Regions from separate parts of the Peribacillus sp. AS_2 genome, predicted to be linked through region 1. Evidence: predicted binding sites of a transcription regulator. Region 1 holds the regulator's gene; each other region holds the start of a gene.
The links. Region 1 encodes LexA, which represses DNA repair genes until DNA is damaged. Its sites were predicted from a motif close to CGAACATATGTTCG; they were not measured.

Region 1 (6,703 bases):
TTCTTCAATCGCTTTAGCAATTTCCTGAAGATCATTGCCATCCTCAACGCGGATATATTGCCATCCATAAGATTTGAACCGGTCTGCTACGCTTTCACTAAATGATTGACTTAAGTCGCCGTCAAGGGAAATATCATTAGAATCATATAAAACAACAAGTCTTCCCAGTTGTAGATGTCCAGCTAATGAAGCGGCTTCTGCAGAAACACCTTCCATTAAATCTCCATCCCCACAAATGCTATATGTATAATGATCGACCACATTATAAGAATCGCGGTTATAGCTTTCTGCCAAGTGACGTTCTGCCATTGCCATTCCGACTGCCATTGCGATACCTTGTCCAAGCGGCCCGGTAGTTGCATCCACACCAGCCGTATGTCCGAATTCAGGATGTCCTGGAGTTTTACTGCCCCATTGACGGAAGCTTTTCAAATCATCGATAGATAAGCCATAGCCTGATAAATGAAGAAGGCTGTATAACAGCATGGAACCATGTCCAGCTGAAAGAACAAAGCGATCTCTATTAAACCAATCTGGATTTTTCGGGTTATGGTTCATATATTCGGTCCATAGTTTATACGCCATTGGCGCTGCACCCATTGGCATACCCGGATGGCCGGAATTAGCCTTTTCAATTGCATCAATTGATAATGTACGAATCGTATTGATAGAAAGTGCATCTAATTTATCTAACATATTGTAAAAACATCCCTTCCTGTAATGTACCTCTTTATATTATAGTGACAAGCATAATATCACAACTAAAATCACTATTTAATGCCCCAATATTACAATTTTCTAGGAATAAGAAGTCACCTATTTAGATTAAACTAAATAGGAGAATACATACATGAATGCACTCTCTTTTTACTCCAAAATGCCAAAGAATCCTCAAATGGAATATTCCATCAGAAGAATCCAAGCATTAATGTAAATTTCGTTTTTCTTTTATATTTTTTATCTTTTGAGGAGTGACGTCATTACCCTCTGGATCCACGACTTTCACATGCTCCAACGTGTCGGACATGGATTTTCTGAATGTTTCCAAATACTCACTTCTCAATTGTGTTTGCTCTTTCGCTTCAACTTCCGTCAAGCCTTCACCCTTTGCCTTTTTAGAAAGTTCATTTATACGGGCTATTTTTTCTTTTGATAACATAATTTCGCTCCTTCATAATCTGCGGATATTGTCATGGTATTAAAAAAAAAGCGAAATTACAAGTTCTATGATTTACTTTCCTTTGTATTCATTTGATGTTCGAGAAAACGCCTGTTCACAGTAGCCTTAGATACATTGTATCCAAAGCCCCTTAATGTGGCTGCGATTTCCGAGAATGTTAACCCATTGGCACGCAGTTTAATAATTTCTTCAATAGGAATCTCCATACGGTCCCTTCCAGTGGAATTCCTTTGATTCTGAAGATTTTTTTGAGGACGGTACCCTTTTTCAACGGCTCTCATCATTCCGCGCTTTATTTTAAGATTATGTAGTTTCCTTTGATATTCTTCTACAATGCCCACTATCTGAATGACCATGGCATCCGAATCCGATAACTCCAGCTCCCCATCGTGTGAGAGCGTATAAATTTTCACATCTTCTTTAAGGATGACATGGAAAAGGGCTATTTTGGCATTCCCTCTTCCCAGTCTTGTTTCATCCTGGATTAATAGCACTTCAGCTTCTTTGGTTTTAAATAGTTCGAGCATGTCAAAAATGCCATCCCGATTCAACTCATAACCACTTGCCTGTTCTTTTATAATGGAGACAACTTCCACATCCATCTTTTCAGCCAATTTGACTAATTCATCTTCCTGCCTTGCCAATGATGTTTCCTGTGACTCTTTTTCGGTGCTGACCCTACAATAGATTACCGCCTTCATAATACCCTACCTTTACTACTTACTGCTCACTGGCCAAATTCTGGACAAGTTCTTCCCCTTTAACCGGTATGACAATGACTTGTCCAGGCTTTATCGAATCTGCACTGACTCCATTATTCTCTTCTATCCAACCAATGAATTCTTTTTTTGTCAAATTTGATTCTTCATATTCTTCGGCAATTCCCCATAGGGTGTCACCCTCGCCTACTTCTATAGAAAGGAAATCCTTTTTTTGATCATTGTTCAATGTACAAGAGAATAAAATTGAAAAGATGAATACTGATCCCGCTAATAGAATCGTATAAATATAATTTTTGTATAATTTTTTCATGATAATCCCTCCAAAGCGAATGTTCGTTCGTATGTTATGATCAAATTATAATACGAACGTTTGTTTCAGTCAACAACAAATTCGAACTTATGTTTGTATAGAGATGGGGGCCATGCTATAATGTAGCAAAGAACATTGGGGAAGAGGTGCACAAATGACAAAACTATCAAAACGGCAGCAAGATATTCTTGATTTCATTAAAGAAGAGGTCCGCCAAAAAGGGTATCCGCCTTCCGTACGGGAGATTGGCGAAGCAGTGGGACTTGCATCAAGTTCAACAGTACACGGACATTTATCCCGCCTGGAAAGTAAAGGCCTTATTAGACGTGACCCAACCAAGCCAAGGGCCATTGAAATAATGAATTTGGAAGAAGCGAACAATATTCCCAAAGTCAATGTCGTGAACGTGCCGTTACTTGGAAAAGTAACAGCGGGCATGCCGATAACGGCCATTGAGAACATTGAAGAATACTTTCCGCTTCCCGAAAGCATGGTTCCACATGATGACCATGTATTCATGCTGGAAATCATGGGTGAAAGTATGATAGAAGCAGGAATTCATGATGGAGATTATGTCATCGTGAAACAACAAAGCAGTGCCAATAATGGAGATATCGTCGTGGCGATGACGGAAGATGATGAAGCCACTGTAAAACGATTCTTTAAGGAACCGGATTACATAAGGCTTCAGCCTGAGAACTCAAATATGGAACCAATTATTTTACGAGATGTTTCGATACTTGGAAAAGTAATAGGCTTATATAGACAAATACACTAAAAGCGCTTCCCGCGCTTTTTTTGTTTGTTTAATTTATGTCCAGAATTCTCTCAATATGCATATGGAAGAGTAGATATTGAAATATTTTTTAATAGAATCTAGTTTCATGCGAATTTAAACATCCTTTATAAGGGATGAAAGTTACTATCGCCTTTCTCGTAATATGTACTTTGGAAAAAAGCTCATTGAAATCACTTTAATAAGGTTTAGATCGACCAAGTCATTCCACTGTTGAATCTGCACTTGTTGACAACCATTTGCAGGTGCAGGGAAAAAAATACATATATTTATTTTCCCCTGATAACAAACCTCCAACCATATCCTTCAGAGACCCGTTGAATTAATACTTCAATAAGTAATTACGACCTGGCTGTTTCCATTGGCTGAATTACCATCTCCCTAGTTACCCGTACCATCAAAAAAATGCCTCCTCAACTAAGAGAAGGCATTTCGTTATTTCTCAATATAGACCGAACGAATCAGCGTCCGGGTTCTTTCAGTACCATCCACATTTTTTTCCTTAACATCTATTGTTACATTATAAACACCTGACTTAGGTACTTCTGGAAGGGTGCCAGTAAAATTTTCAGTATCCATTGCCTTAATTGAGTTTTTTTCACTAATTTTATTACCGGTTTCATCTATCAGATGAACCAAAAATGTTGTACTGATTGGTCTTTTTTTATCATTCATTGGATTCTTTATTAAAAATTTTGCATCTTTTTGCTTAACTTTACCGGCCATACTTAATGTAATGGGATTCTTTTCGTTAAATTGTGCTGTGAACAGGAAGGCGTCTTTTGGCGATTTAGTCTTCATTCGTACTTTCCAGTCACCAATTTCAAGGTTATTTCTGTAGAATGATTGGATGGTTGCACCATTAAAAAAGGAAGCTTCATTTTTGGCTGAATGAACCTTTAAGGAAGGTGAATACTTTTTATTGGATGGAGAAATCAATTCAACCTCGACATCATTTGAGGCTGTATATATGCTTATATTACCTGGGGCAGTTTCATTTACATGGAAGCTTTGTTCGACCCAGACATTTTGTTTCAGGACATCACCCAGAACGGTTTGAGCGAGTGCTGTTGTAATGACATCATCTTCAACTCGTTCTTTATAATTGACATGATATGCAGGAATCCCAGCGGTGGATGTGCTTTTTAAATAGGGTTCAATTCTTGAAAATACAGCTGAGCCAACTCGAATATTGTCGTGATCAAAGTTGGGATCCGTAAATAAATGTGTTGCATAGGGTATTTTTGTACTCCATACATTCACCAGCCCATCATTTTCCCCATATGATGATAAATATTGTCCCCCCATTGATAAGGCTGATAGTACCGGGCCTCTGTTCATACCTGCCACAGTGAAATACAAGTTTTTACGAGAGTTGATATGGTTATCCGTGACAGAACGAAATTCAGCCATTTTACCAACTTGTAAAGAATAAGTTCCCTCATCTTTTTGACCTAATAAGGAACCAAGCCAGCCCGCATACCAGCTATAAGCCAAATCAGCTAAGTGAGAACCATGATGTGGGGAAGCTAAAGTGATCACCCTTCCAACATATTGGTGTGCTCCATAGTGGACTAGAGCCGCTTGGGTGTCTGGGCCCCCTTTGCTGTGAGCTATAATATTTACTTTTTTGCCCCCGAAATGGTTACTGATTTCTGAAAGCATTTGAGCTAAAAGCCTTCCATTGGCATATTGGCTCACTGACCCATTTCCAGCTGAATCATGAAGCTGAACAAAAACCGTTTGGTAGCCAGCTTCATACGCTTTGGTATACATATCATTGACACCATGATAATCCGTTTCGCCATACCAGCTGGTTGAACTGCCGTTTTTCCCTTGAACAAACACGATCGGTGGTTTGTTTGTATCAAGATTGGGAGGAATACTTCCAAGAAACCAATCCCCTGGACTGAAAGTTTCGGAGGGCGGGTTCAATTTTCCTGCTGAGGAAATGTCTGGTTTTGCCATAAATAATATGGTTAGAATGAGCACAAGAAAAACGACATAATTGATTACATTCCCTTTCAAGGGTTATCTCCTCCAATATCATCTGGAATTTTTTTGAACTCATCCAATTACCAATGCCCAGCTTCCATAGCCTTCATTAGTATATAATTGTACGTTTGCATACCATTACCTGCTATCTTCATAAAGATGGGAGAAAAAAACTAGAAGAAGTTTCATTTATAATAGAGAAAAAGTATGAAGATTTGACTTCCATTCATTTATGTATGTGTCTTTTTCATTTTATGAAGACGTGCTTTGGAGAAAACGGAATGCTGCCAATTCACGAAAATAGAGAACAAGCCCTTATCCTGCATAGGATAAGGGCTTGTTCATCCAGATTAACTTTTCCTTCGAATTTGCCATTGTCCATTTGCTCCTATTCATGGTGTTCAGAAGTCCGCCCTAAACATTAAGTAAATAATTTTCTTTAACGGCAATTGGCTGTCATTATTGGAATCTCAGTAACAATCGTATATTTGCACAAGAAGATTGGATTTGTACACCTTTTACTCCATGCACGTATTTTACAAATGTTCTAATGTCAGAAGCTCCTATGCAACTTCAAAAGAATTATTTTCCCTTTCCTCTTTGTTCCCCCTTTCCATCGTTACTTGAATCTTGTCCTATGGGAGTCAGGATTGTATGGATTCAAATGGCCACTCTGTTGAGGAAATGCTGGTTCAATTGAATTTTTAACTACATTTAAAGTGTAGGTCAGGGTCAAAAAAAATGATATCGTCAATCGAGAATCCTACACATTCAGCAAATAAATAAGCCTTATCGATTCGCAAAGGAATCTTATATTGCTCATAGTCAATGTAAGTCCTCTTGGCCATCTTCAGCACTTTAGCCATTTCATCTTGAGTTAATCCTTTATACTTCCTGGCTTGTTTAAGTGTGAACTTAACGCTTGTCATATCTTGTCACCCCCTATCTAAAAAAATAATATCACACTTGAAGTATAGTTACCAACATTTTTTCGCAAAATTCACGCACTTTTCGTTTACTCACTTTCACTCATAGTGTATATTCAAGTAAGAGGTGAAGAAATATGCACATTGGTGAACGGATTAAAATGTTAAGAAAAGAAAGAAAAATGACACAAGAAGATTTGGCAAAAGTATTAAAAGTAGCTCCTACGGCAGTATCAGCTTGGGAATCCGGACGGAATAAACCTTTAATGGATAAATTGAGCATGATGTCCACTTGTTTTGAAATACCGCTATCCCACCTCATTGAAGGAGCGCCTATCGTTAGAAATAATCCTGGAATGGAATTCCTAAATGAAAAAAATGTAAGATTAATTGGTGTCTACGGAAATATCCCCGCTGGAGAGCCTAATTTCACCAACGAATATATAGAAGCGTATATGCCGACATTAAATTCGATGCTTAAATCGGATAAAGAATATTTTTTCCTTAGAGTGAATGGCAATAGCATGAATAAAGAATTCAGAGACGGATCATTGATTCTCGTTGAAAAAACAACCTACCTTGATAACGGGAAAATTGGAGTGGTCTTGGTAAATGGACACGATGCCACGGTCAAAAAAGTGAGAATCAATGAAGAAAACATCATACTCACTCCCTGCAGCACGGATCCTTTTTATGAAGAAAAAACCTATAACATAAAAAATGATAGAGTCCGTATTTTAGGAAAAGTGGTTCAAGCCATTAAAATATACGATT
Region 2 (6,703 bases), on a different contig from region 1:
GTCAACTGAAAGTTTTCCTTAATTTTGAAAACATGAAAAACCCTGTGCATTTATGGGGCACAGGGTTTTCAGACTGTAGACAAACTCGAATGATGATTTCAACTCCAGGCACTCGCTTTCCGCGGGCGGTCCGGAAGCCTCCTCGGCGCCTTGCGCCTGCGGGGTCTCCCCTCGACGCGCTTTTCCCGCAGGAGTCTCGCACCTTCCGTAACAATCGACTTTGTTTTGAAATTTCAGGTAAAAACCCTTTTGCTTACAAACTCAAACCCTGTGCATTTATGGGGCACAGGGTTTTTAATGAAGAAGGGTAAAGCGGACATCTTTATTAATTGGCCTGTTCTTTCTTTTCTTGATTGGTCACTTTACCCGGCCAAAAAGCACGGCGGCCAAGGAGGGAGGTGATTGCAGGAACAAGGAACGGGCGCACAATGAATGTGTCCATTAAAACACCAAGGGCGGTAATGAGCCCGAATTGGACCAATACTTGAATCGGAAGTGTGGCTAGAACGGAAAAAGTGGCTGCCAAGATTATTCCGGCGGAGGTGATGACACCGCTAGTTTCGGCAACGCCCTTTCTGATGGCCTGCTTGATTGGCATCGTTTCTTTCTTACGCCAAATGCTTGAAACCATGAAAATATTATAATCTTCTCCAAGTGCGACCAGGAATACGAAAGAATAAAGTGGAATTGTCCCCTCTATCGCATCGACACCCATGAAATAGTGCAGGATAATCCAACCTAACCCCATAGCTGCAAAGAATGAGAGAATGACTGTCCCCATTAAATACACCATGGCTGTCACAGATCGCAAGTAGGCTAACAGGAGCAGGGAAATCAGGACGATGATGATCGGGATGATCATGAATTCATCGGATTTGACGGTATCCCTTTTATCGAATTGAGTCGCAGTCTGCCCGCCAACCCAAACCTTTTCATCTACGGAAGATATATTGGCGGCTTTCAATTCTTTCTCCGCCATTGTACGGATTTCCGGAATGGAATCTATGGCCTCGATATCATATGGGTTGATGTTGAATGTGACCTCATAGGATTGCAGATCTTTATTCGATTTACTTGAGACTGGATCGGCAACAGTTTCCACAATATCCATCCCTTTTAATGCCGGTGCTAAATCAATATCTTCACCATCCGTATCGACAACCACTGTCGCCGGTGCCAGTTCGCCTGGTGAATACGAGTCGGAAATGACAGAATAGCCTTCACGTGAGTTCATATCTTCAGGGAAGGAAGAGAGAATATCATATGAATATTTTATTTGTGAAGAATATCCAGCTAAAACACTGAAGATGATCAGGCATGTAAGAATGACGGTCCATGGCTTGGTTGTGACGATATGGCCAATCCAGTTACCGATGCGGCCTTCTTTATGCTTTTTGACGGCTTTTCCCTTTTTCTTGGCCCGTGCTTCTTCCATTTCAGGTGTACGCGGGACGATTGGGAAGAAGGAAGCCCTTCCGAATACAGAAAGCAATGCAGGTACAAGTGTTAAAGCTGCCAGCATCATGATTAAAATCGACAAGCTGAATGGTACAGCGAAACGGTGATAGGCTCCGTATTTGGCTACAAGCAATGTTAGCAGGGAGATGACGATCGTTAGGCCGCTCATCGCAATGGCGCCTGATGAATCTTTAAATGCTGCGATCATGGCTTCCCGTTTGCTTGCATGATTCCTTAATTCACTTCTGTAGTGAGAAATTAAAAATAGGCAATAGTCCGTTCCGGCACCGAATAATAATACGGTCATGATTGAAATGGCCTGTGAATCGACTGTAATCCAACCATGATCTGCCATGAAGCCAAGGATCGGGCTTGTGACAATATAGGCGAAGCCTACTCCGATTAAAGGAATTATGGCTAAAAGCGGGGAGCGGTAAATAAGTAATAATACGACAAGTACAAGTATTACTGTCGCTAAAAGCAATTTGAAATCAGCACCTGAAAATAAACCCGTTGCATCGACTGATATCCCTACAGGGCCTGTCACTCGAAGGGATAATTCATCTGAATCGGTCGGGACCTTGAATGGGTCCGTTCCAATGCGCTCCGTTACTGCTTCATTAATGCTTTCAAGATTTTTTTCGAGAATTTCAGTCTCGGTCTTTTCTTTAAAGAAAAGCGGCTGCACGAAAGTCGTTCCATCTTCTGAAACCGATCCTTTAAGAGCAGGCAACGGAATTTCATGAAGCGGCGGTAAGAAAGATTGCTGTGTCAATGGATTATCTGTCAGTTCCTTTGAAAGATACTGGATTTCAGCCAAGTCGGCCTCTTTCAGTCCACCTTCCCGATGCCATGTAAGCAGGGCAGGTATTCCAGAGGAATTTGGAAACTCTTCTTTAATAAGTTCATCAGCCACGACAGAAGGCGAGTCATCAGGCAAGTCTGAGGCATTATTTGCTGTTAGATCATTAACGGCAGGCAATGTGAAGGTTAATGCAATTGCTGTAATTATCCATGCGGTAATGACAACCCAACGACTGGTTTTTCCTGTCATCACCCTGCCAAGTCTTCCTATTATTGATTCGTCCAATGAAGGCACCCCGCTTTTTGAATTTTTTATCCTCATTTCATTATAGTGTTGTCATGTTGACTTATACAAAAATGGGTATGCTCACTCCAACTACTAAACTCTTCAAGTCGTTGATGGCATGAAAATAGGCTCATCGATATATAGGGGAAAAGTACTTATTTACCTAATTTCAATTAAATTTTGAAGATTGAAGAGTTAAATATAGGAAATGGGGGAAAGTATAGTAGTATTGTGGCCTTTATTAACAAAGGAGGGATTTTTTTGTCTGATGAATCCAAAAAAACAAATGATGAAACGAATGAAACATTAACGAACAGGCAAGGGCACCCGGTAACGAATAACCAGAGTCTAAGAACTGTAGGGAACAGAGGTCCTAGTACACTTGAGAACTATGATTTCCTGGAAAAGATCAGCCACTTCGATAGGGAGCGCATCCCTGAACGGGTTGTGCATGCCCGCGGTGCAGGTGCGCATGGTTATTTCGTTCCGACAGGTAAAGCGGGGGACGAGCCGATTTCAAAATATACGAGAGCGAAGGTTTTTCAGGAAGAAGGTAAAAAAACCCCGGTATTCGTGAGATTTTCATCTGTTATTCATGGAGGGACATCCCCGGAAACGTTACGTGACCCAAGGGGATTTGCCGTTAAATTTTATACGGAAGATGGAAACTGGGATCTTGTAGGCAATAACCTGAAAATTTTCTTTATCCGTGATGCCATGAAATTCCCGGATTTGATTCATGCATTCAAACCGGATCCGGTCACGAATATTCAGGACGGCAGGAGGATTTTCGATTTTTGCTCGAGTTCGCCTGAAACATTCCATATGGTTACCTTTGTGTTTTCCCCATGGGGCATCCCAGCTAACTACCGCATGATGCAAGGATCAGGGGTCAATACTTATAAATGGGTGAATGAGGAAGGGAAAGCAGTGCTCGTCAAGTATCATTGGGAACCGAAACAAGGGATCAAGAACCTGACGCAGCAAGAGGCCAATGAAATTCAAGCTACGAATTTCAATCATGCCACACAGGATCTATATGAAGCGATCGAACGCGGGGACTATCCGGAATGGGATCTCAACGTACAGATCATGAGTGATGATGATCATCCTGAATTGGATTTCGATCCGCTGGATGATACGAAAATCTGGCCGAAAGATGAGTTCCCATGGCTGCATGTCGGTAAGATGGTATTGAATAAAAACCCTGAAGACTATTTCACTGAAGTCGAACAGGCTGCATTCGGTACCGGTGTCCTAGTGGATGGACTGGATTTTTCTGATGACAAGATGTTACAGGGACGTACATTCTCTTATTCCGATACACAGCGTCACCGTGTTGGCGCGAATTATTTGCAACTGCCGATCAATGCTCCAAAGAAACGAACTGCCACGAATCAGACTGGCGGACAGATGCAATATGAAGTTGGCAGAGGCAGCCAAAGCCCCCACATCAACTACGAACCATCCACTGTCGGCGGCTTGAAGGAAGCCAATCAAACGGGCAAAGAGTATACACCTATGGTGGAAGGGAAACTTGTCCGTGAGACAATTGATCGCCAAAACAATACGAAACAGGCCGGGGAAACGTACCGGGAATTCGAGGATTGGGAAAAAGACGATTTAATTTCCAATTTAGTGGCGGCATTGGCTCCTGCCGACAAGCGCATTCAGGAAAAAATGATAGCACTTGCCGAAGAGGCCGATGAAGAGTATGGCCGCAGATTGAAAGAGGGACTGGCCGCGGCCTCAGAACATACGGAATCTTCAAAACCACTGGGTGGGACGGATAACCCTGAGGACGCCGTTAGAAAAGGACATGGAGCGGATCCATATTGATTGAACTGAAAAGAAGCAAACTTCCTTATAAAGGGGTTTGCCTCTTTTTTTTTATGGGCATAATTAATGGATGTGTGGATGCTCTTCCAAGGATGCCTTTTTAAAATCAAGCAGGAAATTGATTGGCAAAAAACTTCATAATCATTTAAACTGAAACTACTCTATTTTTCTCTTATAAAGGAGATGAAAAAATGATTAAAATTCTTTCTGCCCTTTTCCTTCCTTGTCTACTTGTCATGCTCTTTTCAAGAGTCACCTATAACAATGTCGTAGGCCTTGTTTTAACTGTTGCCTTGATTACAGCTTCCGCATATAAAGGTTATACGCATACAAACTTATTGATCATCGTCGATGCCTTATCCCTGACAGTGGGATTTTGGTTATCAAAAAGAATGATGAAACGTACATCCAAGAGCGCCTGACATCAAAGGTGCTTTTTTTGTACTCAAACTTGTCATTCCCCTCAACACATCATGAAGTTCATTAAAACAAGAATCGAATGGATGTTCGCTTATTGCTGGTTTGTTTTAAGGCTATTGTGGTAGAATGTGTATATATGCTTTATTAAACCGGAATAAATAGAAGGGATATAGGCATGTCCCGTTTTCATATAAAAATATTTCAATAGGAGGCCATGCTTGGTGAAAGATAAGTTTGAGTTAGTCTCAAAATACTCTCCTCAAGGAGATCAGCCGGCAGCAATTGAAATGCTGGTCGAAGGGATTAAGGAAGGCAAGGAAATGCAGACGTTATTGGGGGCAACGGGTACAGGGAAAACGTTCACCGTTTCCAATGTGATCCAAAAGATCAATAAACCGACTCTTGTCATTGCCCACAATAAAACGTTGGCAGGGCAGCTTTACAGTGAGTTCAAAGAGTTCTTCCCTAATAATGCCGTCGAATACTTCGTTAGCTATTATGATTACTACCAGCCAGAGGCTTATGTTCCATCCACGGATACATTCATCGAAAAAGATGCAAGCATCAATGATGAAATCGATAAACTGCGTCACTCGGCCACATCATCTTTGTTCGAAAGGAAAGATGTCATCATCATTGCCAGCGTTTCGTGCATATATGGACTCGGTTCTCCTGAAGAGTACCGGGAGATGGTCGTTTCCCTCCGAACTGGCATGGAAATAGACCGGAATGCCTTGCTGCACAGACTCGTGGATATTCAATATGAGAGGAATGATATTGCTTTCCAACGGGGGACCTTCCGCGTTCGCGGCGATGTCGTCGAAATTTTTCCGGCCTCCCGTGATGAACATTGTGTACGGGTCGAGTTCTTCGGGGATGAGATCGACCGTATCCGTGAAGTCGATGCCCTGACCGGTGAAATTACCGGTGAACGGGAACATATCGCCATTTTCCCGGCTTCCCACTTCGTAACCCGCGAAGAGAAAATGCGGATAGCCATTCAAAATATCGAAACGGAACTGGAAGAGAGACTGAAGGAATTAAGGGAAGATGAAAAGCTCCTTGAAGCACAGCGCTTGGAGCAGCGGACCCGCTATGATTTGGAAATGATGCGGGAAATGGGCTTTTGTTCTGGGATCGAGAACTATTCCCGTCATTTGACGCTTCGTCCCTCAGGTGCGACACCATACACTTTAATAGATTACTTTCCAGAGGATTTCCTATTGGTCGTGGATGAATCACATGTAACTCTTTCGCAAATCCGCGGAATGTTCAATGGAGATCAGGCGCGGAAGCAAGTGCTCGTCGACCATGGCTTCCGTCTGCCGTCTGCGAAAGATAACCGCCCGCTAAGATTTGAAGAATTTGAAAAAAAGGTCCATCAATCCATATTCGTTTCGGCAACTCCGGGACCATATGAACTCGAACATACACCAGAAATGGTTCAGCAAATCATCCGTCCTACCGGATTGCTGGATCCGACGGTAGAAGTGCGGCCGATTGAAGGGCAGATAGATGACCTGATCGGTGAAATACAGGAGCGCGTCAAAAAGAACGAGCGTGTGCTCATAACGACCTTGACGAAAAAGATGTCTGAAGATTTAACTGATTATTTAAAGGAAATCGGCATCAAGGTCCAATATCTTCATTCGGAAGTGAAGACCTTGGAAAGGATAGAAATCATCCGGGAACTCCGAATGGGCAAATATGATGTACTCGTTGGAATCAACCTTTTAAGGGAAGGCCTGGATATTCCGGAAGTGTCGTTAGTGACCATTTTGGATGCCGATAAGGAAGGGTTCCTTCGCTCGGAACGTTCGCTTATTCAAACGATGGGCCGTGCAGCCCGTAATGCCAACGGCCATGTCATCATGTATGCAGACCGCATCACGAATT
Region 3 (6,703 bases), on a different contig from region 1:
GATATGGGGCACCTTTTTTCAATTGGGCATCTTCATCATAATCAATCTCACCGACTGTAATGCCCATCAACTGTTGAAATAAGAAATTGGTCCCATCAAGAACTTCCTTTCGGCTCCGGAAATTGCGGTTTAAATCAATTTTCAGTCCGGAATCAACACCGTCATGGGTAAATCGTGTGTATTTTCCAAGGAAGAGATTCGGTTCTGCAAGCCTGAACCGGTAAATGGACTGCTTGACATCGCCTACCATGAAAAGATTCCCATCATATTCTCCGTCAGCCGTCACCAATTTTAAGATCGATTCCTGAACCAGGTTCGTGTCCTGGTATTCATCCACTAGTACCTCTTTGAACTGGTTCCTGTATTCGATGGCTGCCGCTGAAGGTTTTCGTTCACCATCCACTGTTTCCCCTGTCAAAATTTGAAGACAATAATGTTCCAAATCGGCGAAATCCACCAAGTTCTTTTCTGCTTTTGCAGCAAAGAATCTTTCGTCAAACCGTTTAACAAGCATTACAAGTGTATCGACATAACCCTTAAGCTCCCTTAAATCCCGCAGGTAGCTTTCCGGTTTCCGGGAAAATAACTCTTCCTGTAACGATTTGATGATCTTCTTGGCCTTATCCCGGTACTTGGTAGCCTCATCAGCCACTTCCTTGATAAAATCTGCACCGGTAACGCGTTTTGCCGTCCCGAATTTCACGTTTTGGATTTCCTCATAAAGTGCATTCCACGATTGGTCCTTCACTTCCGAAAGTTTAGCAACCAGTGCAAGATCGGCTAGATAGTTCTCAGCCCTTGGAGCCGGCCCCCCAGGGATTTTTGTCAATGCAAGCGAGCGTTCCAATAAATCCCTGGCCGTGTCCAATTGTAAACCAATATCGAACTTCAATGAATCGATAAACGAAAGATCATCAATCCCATCATCATCTGCCAGCTCATACATGCTGGCGGCACCATCGAGCCATCGGTCCGGGTTTGGATTCGATTGCGAAAAATCATGCAGCGACCGAACGATATTCTGAAGTGCATCATCATTTCGATCGCTTGTGAAAGCATCGACCAAATTAAAGAACTGTTCGTTATCACTTTGCCCATACTGCTCCTCGAAAAGCTCTTCCAACACTTCATCACGGAGCAGCTGGATCTCCGTTGAATCTGCAATCCGGAAGCCCGGGTCGATATCCGTCAGATAATAATACTTCCTGATCACCTCTAGACAAAACGAATGGAGTGTGGAAATCGAAGCACGATTAATCAAGCTCAACTGCTTACGTAAATGCTGTGAATGCGGATTATCATCGATCGCTTTTTCTAATGCCTCACTTACCCGATGGCGCATTTCGGCAGCCGAGGCATTGGTGAATGTAACCACGAGCAGTTCATCAACATCGATTGGATCTTCTTCTGAAATGACTTTTTGAATGATCCGATTGACCAGTACCGCTGTTTTCCCTGAACCCGCAGCGGCCGCAACCAGGATGTCCTGATCTTTAGCCCATATTGCCTTCCATTGATCTTCCGTCCAAGTCACGTCTCCTGGCAGAGCAGGAATTTTCGTTTTACTCATCGCTCTCCCCCTCTCCCCTTAATAGCTCAAGAACGTCATTTTGTTTCTTCTGTGCCAAATTCCTGAATTGGTTCTCCTCCAGTGACTGGTCGAATTGGCATACAGATTTAAAGGAACAGAAGGTACACGGCGTTTTTTCCTTTAATTTGTATGGAGTAATATCCACATCACCATCGACCATTCGATCTCCAGCCTCCTGATAAATACGGCGCACATGATGATTCAAAAGGGAAAACTCCTCCCTGCTGGCAACTTTGGAAGCCGCCAGGAGCGATCCGTCCTTTTTAAATCCAGCTGGAATGATATCCGACTTACCAGAGTTTTCAATATCAAGCGAGGTATCCATCAACTGAATGACATTTGAATGGTCCAGTACAAGTCCATTCATTTTAAAGCTTTTATAAATTTCTTCTTCAATTTTATCCAAACTGAGCATTCCCTTTGATTTGACAACGGGATTATGCACATGAAAATACAAAACTCCGGCTGGAATCGCTTCTTTTCCAATCAGCGACTTGGAATGGGTGACGACGATATCTAGGTATGTCAACATTTGCAGCGCTAGTCCATAATATACTTCACTCATGTTCAGTTCCTTTTCACTCGACTTATAATCGAGCACACGCAAATAGACACCCTCATCTTCTTCCGCTTTATCCACGCGGTCGATCCGCCCGATCAATTCCATCTTCGTACCGTTTTTCAATGTGAAAGAAAGTGGCGGCAGCTCGCCATTTTTTCCGAATCCAAGTTCTAATCCAATCGGAGCAAAACCGCTCGCCTTTGCATGTTCACTTAATACGATCGAGGCACGTCCAATCACGTGTTCGAGTTTCCTGCGTAAATAGTGATGGCGGTTCGTACTTAACAAAATCTGATTTTGGAGTTTAGGAGCAAGTCTCTCCACAGCAATTCTGGCCAGCTCCAAGCATTGTTCCGGGGTCAATGTAGACCAAGGAATATCTTGTTCCTTCAAGTAATCGGAAATCATTTTCAACGCCCCATGGAACATTTCGCCTATATCCGGGGCATCCAAACGGAAAATCTGCCTTTCCCTCAATTTCAAGCCATGTGCCGCATAATGGGAAAACGGGCAGCTATTGAACATTTCCATCCTGGATACACTCGTAAGAATGCTCTCACCGTATAATTGCTTACTTGTTTCCTCAGTTAATTTCTTTGTCCTATTTTGATAAAAAAGGCTCGATAAAACCTTAGTTGCTGAAGGACCGGCCATTTCATCATCAATAATGGAATTATATACATCCCACCATAGTGAATGGATTGGATAATTCCTTTTCTTCAGCTGCAATTGGGCAGCCAGGTACGAAAGGGCAACATCATGATTCGCTGCATATTTCACCTGTTCCTCTGCAGACAGATCGGACGGATCGTTCATATAATACACATCGGAAACATTAGGCAATACGTCCCTTACCCGTTTCAAATAGGATGAAGGCAAAAGCGCCTTCCCTTCCTCATCGGCAAGCGGATATGATAAATAAAGGGCCTCGGCAGGCGTAGTGAATGCTTTGTACGCTGTGAACTCCTCATCCAGCAGGCGCACTTTCGAACTTGGGGCAACATCAAGTCCACCAGCCAGCAGCACATCACGATCACTATCTGAAAATATCCCGTCAGATACTGCTTTTCCCGGCAGAACCCCTTCGTTCAATCCGATAACAAAAGCCGTCTTCACATCATCCAGGCGGGATAAATCTAGATTAGCGACTAATACTTGGTCAATTGCCGGCGGTACCAAAGAAAATTCAAGAGACTCCAGACCAGCTTCAATGATTACCGCAAACTGTTTCATGGAAAGCTCTTCCCCGCTCAGCAGTTCAACGAATTGGTCCAATAGGTCGACAACCGCATTCCATGTTTGCTCATGCTCTCTTGCCGATACCAAATCACCTGCTTCTTCTGCCTCCAGTTTCAGCTTTTCCAATTTTTCCGGTATATGCAATTCTTCAAGATATAGATAAAGGGCTTCACACAATTCCCTGCCATTAGCAGCCTTTTTAGCCCGTTTTGAGAGCCTCAAGATGGGCTCGGTAAATAATTGCTTCATTTCATTCAACTCTTGCTCAAGCATCATTTCCTTATCCGTTTGGTTCCGGTCCTCGAGTTCCAGACCGCGGAAGCGCCGGTAGGTCCAACGATCTTTGGACGTCCACCCGCTTCCTTTAATGCCGCGGGCCAGCACATAGTTTTCCAGCTTATCTACCTGTTCACGCATCCGGTCGTGGTTTTTTTGCAACGGAAATAGAAGCTCCGTCTTGATTGCACGAAATACCGGTTCATAACGCCAATAGCCATTGATGATCTCCAAAGTCGAACGAATCAGTTCAATCAGAGGATGATTCAGCATCGTCCGTTTGGAATCGACGAACAAGGGAATTTGATAATCCCGAAAAACGGTTTGTAAAATATCTGCGTATGCTTCCCCGTTACGGACTAAAATCGCAATATCACGGAAACGGTGCTGTTTCTGTCTGACCAGCGACAAGATATCCCGGGCAACTCCTTCAATTTCAGCTCTGCGGTTAACTGCCTGGGCGATCGTTACATCAGGTGACTGCTGCTCAAACGTTCGTGCAGGACGAATGGAAAAATAAGTTTCCAGATGATTCAGCCCCGGACTCTTTCCAAACCTTTCCGATCTTTTTAAGATTCGATCTTCTGAAATCGATATGCCATTCCTCAATCCAGCCTGATATAGGTGATGATAAAGGTTTCCCGTTTGCCTGAACAATTGCAAATCATCCGGAGCATATTGCCTGTAGGGCTGATCTAACGTCAGCGAGACCGTTACACTCCTGCACAGCTTCATCATTTCTTCAACAATCAATAATTCCTGTGGAGTCAAGCTATAAAAACCATCGATATATATATCCGCATTCCTTATATATGAGGAATCTGACATTTTTTCAATCAGCAAAGTGAAATAATCTTCGGAGTCTAAATATTTATTGACCATTTCATCCTCAAAAGACTGATAGACCAATTCAAGATCATGCAGTTTATCCTGAATGCCGCTGCCGGCCTGTGAGGTTTCAGCTAAATAGTTTTGAATGTCATCAGGTTGGATGCAATACTGCTTGAACTCAGCCAGCATCAGCTCCATCTGTGCAATGAACCCCTGCTTATCAGCAGATCGACTGAACATCTTTAACTCTTCCTTTTTATCATCCATGATCTTCCGTATCAGCATATTAACGCCAACACTGTCCAGATGCAGCCGGCTCATCCCCCCGGTTTCCTGAAGAACGCGCCAAGCAAGCCTGCTAAAACTGAAAACCTGTGTCCGGATCATTCCGGCAAGGCCTGGTGTTTTAATTAATTTATATTCAGATAGAAACGTCATCTGATCAGGAACGAGGTAGATAATTGGATTTCCTTCGGGATCTTCTGCCAATTTAGAGCGGATTTCGTCCAATATATTCGAAGTTTTCCCTGTACCCGATCTTCCCAGTAAAAAACGGAGTGACATCTCTTTTCCCCCTTACAACATAATATCTAGATCCATCATACCAGAAATACTTTCGTCTTTATGACTAGGTTTCTGTTTCCAATTAGATTTACTTTCTATTATTTTACCGTCTCCCTTAAAAAAACACCAATCGTACGTTCGCGTTTCCCCCAAAAGAAAAAGCCCGCATCTTACTCGGGCTTCCACAATCACTCACCTGTAAACTTAAAATTGAAATCATTGACCGGCCAATATCGAACATCCACTTTACCGACAACATTTTCTACCGGTATATAACCAAAGTGACGGCTGTCAGCACTTTCAAGACGATTATCACCCATGACAAAAAGCTTGCCCTCCGGAACTTTGGTCATATCCGTCAATTCTTTTAATGTAAAATCACCTGTAAAATCCTGTCCTGGGAAACCTTCCTTGAATTTCTCAAGATAAGGCTCATCCACTTTCTTACCATTTACGTAAAGCCAATCATCTTTATAACGAATACGGTCACCTGCAACCCCTATAACCCGCTTAACATAATCTTCTTGTGAATTCGCATGAAAAACAATAATGTCAAAACGGTTGATATCATGAATCTGGTAATTGATTTTATTCACGACAAGTTTATTTCCATCTTCAAGGGTCGGCTGCATCGACTTTCCTTCAACATCATAGCTTGAAAAGAGAAATGTACGGATTAAGATGTAAATAACAAAAGCTATCATCGCTGGTTTTATCCAATCGGATAAAGAATTCTTGTTTGTTTTTTCCATCTAGTTCAACCCCTACTGCATTTATATATTAATTTATTGCCCTTCTTCTCTCTTCATGCTTTTATTTAACCGGACTTCCAGCCTTTTCCCCACATACCATAGGATAAAGATGACGATTCCGATAATGATCGTTCGCACAGGTTTATGAATCAATGATACTAAATCGTAACCTACGAAGCTGATCGTAAAAATCATCACCGCCTTCCCTCCAACTACTGCAAGTCCATATTGCAGGGTACTGACTTTTGAAAGTCCTGCCACGATATTAACGATAGCCGAAGGTGTAAAAGGGAAGCAGAGCAATATGAACAAAGGACCGAATCCATGGCTCTCAACCCATACCATCAACCTCTGCACCTGTTTATGTCTTTGCAAAAATCGGAAAAACCTCATTTGACCATATCTTCTAATAATCCAAAAGATCAAAAAGGACCCCGCTACCGCACCAATCCAAGAAAATAAAAACCCCCACCAGAGACCAAATGCCGTTGCATTGGCAAGCACGAACACCACTAAAGGCAAAAAAGGCAAAAAAGCTTCCAGCATCGGCAGTAAGATTCCGGGAATTGGACCGAATGAGCGATATTGCTGAATAAGTGCCGATATATGATCAAGTGTAAACCACTCACGTATAGTATCCAAATCCATAATTATCTCCCTCGACATGCTGCCATCAAAGCAGCATAAACTTATTAAAAACCGTTTATTTTAGATATATCACTTTCCCCCGAAATTGCAAGAATTATTATCCATATATCTTCATACTTTCCCTATCTCCGGAAAACATAATCTTGTTAACGAATATTTCTAGTTTTATCAAAACTGCTTGCATAACCACTGAAAATACATTAGGATAAAAACGGAACAAGTGTTCTTATTTTTGCAGGA

Region 2: a site for LexA is predicted at 4,884-4,897, ahead of uvrB (excinuclease ABC subunit UvrB). Genes of this name have one in related genera too.
Region 3: a site for LexA is predicted at 5,191-5,204, ahead of addB (helicase-exonuclease AddAB subunit AddB). Genes of this name have one in related genera too.

Annotation. Positions count from the first base shown of each region.
Region 1 covers NZ_JAPTGA010000009.1:201,389-208,091, reverse strand. The annotation lists gene tkt (transketolase) at 1-696, opposite strand, end outside; gene OTG27_RS17450 (DUF896 domain-containing protein) at 926-1,159, opposite strand; gene OTG27_RS17445 (YneB family resolvase-like protein) at 1,225-1,881, opposite strand; gene yneA (cell division suppressor protein YneA) at 1,901-2,212, opposite strand; gene lexA (transcriptional repressor LexA) at 2,367-2,990, shown strand; gene OTG27_RS17430 (esterase/lipase family protein) at 3,444-4,976, opposite strand; gene OTG27_RS17425 (helix-turn-helix transcriptional regulator) at 5,708-5,932, opposite strand; gene OTG27_RS17420 (LexA family protein) at 6,067-6,703, shown strand, end outside.
Region 2 covers NZ_JAPTGA010000001.1:305,941-312,643, forward strand. The annotation lists gene OTG27_RS01435 (MMPL family transporter) at 326-2,548, opposite strand; gene OTG27_RS01440 (catalase) at 2,804-4,387, shown strand; gene OTG27_RS01445 (CsbA family protein) at 4,579-4,809, shown strand; gene uvrB (excinuclease ABC subunit UvrB) at 5,029-6,703, shown strand, end outside.
Region 3 covers NZ_JAPTGA010000003.1:430,643-437,345, reverse strand. The annotation lists gene addA (helicase-exonuclease AddAB subunit AddA) at 1-1,570, opposite strand, end outside; gene addB (helicase-exonuclease AddAB subunit AddB) at 1,563-5,063, opposite strand; gene lepB (signal peptidase I) at 5,252-5,815, opposite strand; gene OTG27_RS07620 (TVP38/TMEM64 family protein) at 5,849-6,463, opposite strand.